One region of the Streptosporangium sp. NPDC001559 genome, then DNA from elsewhere that is predicted to be linked to it. Evidence: riboswitches for the same ligand, from Rfam matches in the RefSeq annotation. Region 1 holds a riboswitch; the other holds the start of a gene.

Region 1 (2,195 bases):
CTCCACCAACGTGCCACTCACCAGGGGGAAGCAGTCGGAAGCGGGCAAATAGTGCATCACGTGGCCTCCGTGACCGCCCCTTTGGTTCTTCGATGTTCGGGGCATGGGGCCGCGTCCACTCCGCATCGAGGTTGAGCGTCAGGGGATCGAGGGAGACACCCACATCACGGGTTCGAGGGGCCGACGGCTCGGTTCGCCTGCCACGAGATCGACCACCCCTTCGGACTTCTCCACCGGTCGCACATGCCGCCAGGAGTCCGTTTCCCAGCTGGCCGACCTTGGGCGAACCGCCCCCAGGTGCACGGTTGGACAAGAGGGCGTACTAGCCGTGTTTCGGAACCCTGTCGCGCGCGCCGGATTGTCAGTACACGGACCTACGCTCTTCCCCGTGCCGATATCCGCGACCCCCGCGTCCCTGTCCTATGCCGATGCCGATGCCCGCCTGGGCGGCGCGTTGTCCGCCGTGTTCGAGGGTGCGGGAGCGTCGCCCGGCTACGACGAGGTGTTGTTCTTCGACGGCGACCTCACGCTCGACGGGGATTTCCTGAGCGCCATCAACGAACTACGCGGCGGCGACGTCGAGTTGATCGTGGTCACCGGCGACCTGAAGGTCAACGGCCCGATCGCGCTCTATGAGGACCGGCCTGGCCTGTACGTCGGCGGTCACACCCAGGCCGAGACCCTGGAGGGCGGCGAAGCGGAGATCTACGTCCACGACGGCGCCTTCACCCACCTGGTCTACGGCTGGTACAACCACGGCTCTTTGCGGACCGGGATCGTCGACACCCCTTGGGTGATCGACTACGACCACGCCATGGACGTGTACGCCCCAGGCGGGCGCTGGGTGGACAACTACGACGATGACGACGACGCCGACTTCGCCGTCGGGGACAGCATCGTCGAGGCGTTCGTGCCCGAGGTCGTCGACGCGGAGGGCCGCTGCCTGGACGTCGACGAGTTCCTGAACCGGCTGCGGGCCGGACTGCCGGTCCTGCGGGCCGGAGCCCGGTCGGCGGCCGAGTCGGCGAGTGACGGCGTCGTCCGGGCGCGCCTGGCCGAATGAAGCCACCCAGGCACGGCGGTAGAGGCCGGTACGGCCACCTCTTCAAGCCGTGCGGGCCAATCCGCCGGCTGGCTCGGCGCGCGAGGGTGGCCGTACGTTTCGGCAGGTCGTTGGCTGTGCGGTACAGCTACCGCAGCGAACGTGGTTGTACTCTCGCGGACGTCCGCGGACGCATCCCGTGCCGGTTCCCTCCCCAGGGGGGAAGTAGCCGGAAGCGGACTAATAGTGCATCATGGGGCGCGAACTGGGCTGATCCCGGTTCGGTAGGTAAGTCAACGCGGGAGCTTGGGGCAACCAGGCTGAGAGGGCGACTACGGCTGTCGCCGACCGCATGAACCTGTCCGGGTAATGCCGGCGTAGGGAGCGCGTCATGACGTCTGACGTCATCAATTCCAAGCATGCCGAGGCCCCCCTCACCCTTGACCAGGCACCTCCGAAGACCCTTGGAATGCTCGACCAGGGAGCGTTCTGGGCCAATCTGGGCGTCAGCCTGCTCGGCTTCTCCTTCGCGCTCGTCCTGATCAACCCGTTGGGCGGCGACAACCCGCTCACCTTCGGCGCCGCGCTGCTGGCGGCCCTGGTCGGCAGCCTCATCGGTACCGCGATGGTCGGCTTGGCCGCGGTTCCCGGGGTGCAGACGGGGCAGCCCGCGATGGTGCTGCTGCGCGGGCTGTTCGGGGTACGGCTCTCCTACGTGCCGACCGTGCTCAACGTCGTCCAGATGATCGGCTGGGGGGCGTTCGAGCTGTGGGTCGTCGCGATGGGCGCCCAGGCGATCTTCGGGCCTTCGGTCCCCTACGCGGTCTGGGTGGTCGCGGCCGGGGCGCTGACGATGGCGCTGACCATCTACCCGCTGGGAGCCATCAGGCTGCTCAGGCGGTTCGTCACGATCGGTGTGGTTGTCTCGGTCGTCTGGTTCGCGGTGGTCTTCCTGCGGGAGACTCCCGCGCAGAGCGGCGGCTCCTGGGACGCCTTCGCCGCCGCGGTCGACTTCGTGGTCGCCCTCTCGGTCTCCTGGGTGCCGGTCGCGGCGGACTACGCCAGGCACTCACGGTCGAGCCGGGCCGCCTTCACCGGCATCGTCGGCGGCTACACCGTCGCCCAGGTCGCGTGTCTGGCCGTCGGCGTCTAC
Region 2 (2,195 bases), on a different contig from region 1:
CATGTAGTCGACGCCCTGCTCACACTGCTCGATCACCGTCTCGCGGAAGACCTCCCACGACAGGGCCTCCGGTTTGCCGCCGACCTTCTCCAGCGCCTGGTAGATCGGCACCGTGCCGACCGGCACCGGGGAGTTGCGCAGGATCCACTCGCGGGTCTCGTGGATCCGTTTCCCGGTGGACAGGTCCATGATCGTGTCGGCCCCCCAGCGGGTGGCCCAGCGCATCTTCTCCACCTCCTCCTCGATCGAGGAGGAGACGGCCGAGTTGCCGATGTTGGCGTTGACCTTCACCAGGAAGTTCCGGCCGATGATCATCGGCTCGCTCTCCGGATGGTTGACGTTCACCGGCAGTACGGCCCGGCCTCTGGCGATCTCGTCGCGGACGAACTCCGCGGCCACGCCCTCGCGCAGCGCGACGAACTCCATCTCCGGCGTGATCTCCCCGCGTCTGGCGCGGGCCAGCTGCGTGTGACGCACCGGCTTGGGCAGCGTTCCGCCGCAGGACTCCGTCCCGCCGCAGGCGAGCGTCTCCCCGGTCCGCCGCCAGGCCGACCTGAGCGGCGGCAGGCCCTTGGCCGGGTCGGCGTCGTACTCAGGATCGGTGTACGGCCCCGAGGTGTCGTACAGGACGACGGACGACCCGTCGGTCAACGGCACCTCGCGCATCGGCACGCGGATGTCCGGCCGCGAACCGGTGAGGTAGATCTTCCTTGCGTTCTGGACATTCTGGGCAGCCTTCTGGGCATTCTTGGCAGGTGGCACCATAGGACAACTTCTCCCTACGCCGGCATTACCCGGTCAGGTTCAGCGGTCGGCAGCGGCGGTAGCTGCCCTCTCAGCCCGGTTGCCCCGAGCTCCCGCGTTGGCATACGTGCCGAACTGAGATGATCTCAGTTCGCGCCCCAATGATGCCCCATTCACCCCTTTGGAGCTACCTTCTGGCCTCTTGTGGCTATTTTTAGCGACACAGGTACGGGCTGCCTTGGGTACGGCGTGCGGGTGAGGTCCCTGACCGGATCGGTCCGCAGGCCGACCAGGTGATGCCTTCAGCCCGGACCCCCGCGTCGTCAGGCTGAGGGCATGCCCAGCGCCCTCGTCGTCATCGACGTCCAGAACTCCTTCCTCCAGCTCCCGGACTGGGGGTACACCTCACGACCCGACATCGTCCCCCAGGTCAACCGCCTCGCCACGGCCGCCAGGGACGCGGGGGACACGGTCGTGTGGGTGCTCGGCTCGCGCCCCGGATCGGGCTCCGTCTTCGACCCGGCCCGGGGGTTCGTCCGCTTGATGGACGGCGTCGAGCCCCTTCCCGGAGAGCCGGTCCTCACCAAGACCGCGCACAACGCCTTCACCACCACCAACCTCCAGCAGCACCTCACCCAGCGCGGCATCAGGAAGCTGACCGTCTGCGGAATCCGGACCGAGCAGTGCTGCGAGACCACCACTCGCATCGCCTCCGACCTGGGGTTCGAGGTCGACTTCGCCATCGACGCCACCGCGACCACGCCGATCCCGCACCGCTCCGCCCCCGACGGCCTGTCCTTCGACGAACTCGTACGGCACCCGCGCACACTCGGCGTCGACGAGATCATCGCCCGCACCGAATACGCTCTGTCGGGCCGTTTCGCCGCCATCAGGACCGTGGACCAGCTCACCGGAAACTAGGAGGTGCCGGTCATGCCGAGGGTCGTCTTCCTGCTCATCCCGCGGGTGCACCTCCTCGACGTGGCCGGACCCGCCCAGGTCTTCTCCACCGCCGATGACCTCGGCCACCCGTACACACTCACCTACGTCGCCGAGGACGACGAGGTCGCCACCGTCCAGGGGCTGCCGCTGCGAGCGGAGACCCACTGGCCGGCGCTGACGCCCGACGACCTGGTCATCGTGCCGGGCTGGCGCGGCCCGACCCGCCCCGCGGGCCGGGAGACACTGCGCCGCCTGCGCGAACACCACGCGTCCGGCGGTACGGTCGCCAGCGTGTGCGCGGGCGCCGACGCACTGGGCCGCGCCGGGCTGCTCGACGGCCGCCGCTGCACGACCCACCACGCCGTCCAGGACGAACTCGCCCGCCTCCACCCCCGGGCGACGGTCGTCAGGGACACCCTGTACGTCGAGGACGACCGCGTCGTCACCTCGGCGGGCGTGGCCAGCGGAACCGACATGGCACTGCACCTGGTGACCACCCGGCACGGGCC

What was found. Region 1 has a riboswitch for thiamine pyrophosphate ahead of ACFYY8_RS26755 (purine-cytosine permease family protein). Riboswitches for the same ligand answer to the same signal wherever they lie in the genome.
Region 2: it holds a riboswitch for thiamine pyrophosphate, as region 1 does, so the genes downstream of both, thiC (phosphomethylpyrimidine synthase ThiC) here and ACFYY8_RS26755 (purine-cytosine permease family protein) in region 1, are expected to answer to the same signal.

The regions. Positions count from the first base shown of each region.
Region 1 is NZ_JBIAVG010000012.1:257,318-259,512, forward strand. Features, by position in the region: gene ACFYY8_RS26750 (hypothetical protein) at 389-1,063, shown strand; TPP riboswitch at 1,331-1,443, shown strand; gene ACFYY8_RS26755 (purine-cytosine permease family protein) at 1,434-2,195, shown strand, end outside.
Region 2 is NZ_JBIAVG010000001.1:757,475-759,669, forward strand. Features, by position in the region: gene thiC (phosphomethylpyrimidine synthase ThiC) at 1-765, opposite strand, end outside; TPP riboswitch at 760-871, opposite strand; gene ACFYY8_RS03375 (cysteine hydrolase family protein) at 1,081-1,665, shown strand; gene ACFYY8_RS03380 (GlxA family transcriptional regulator) at 1,678-2,195, shown strand, end outside.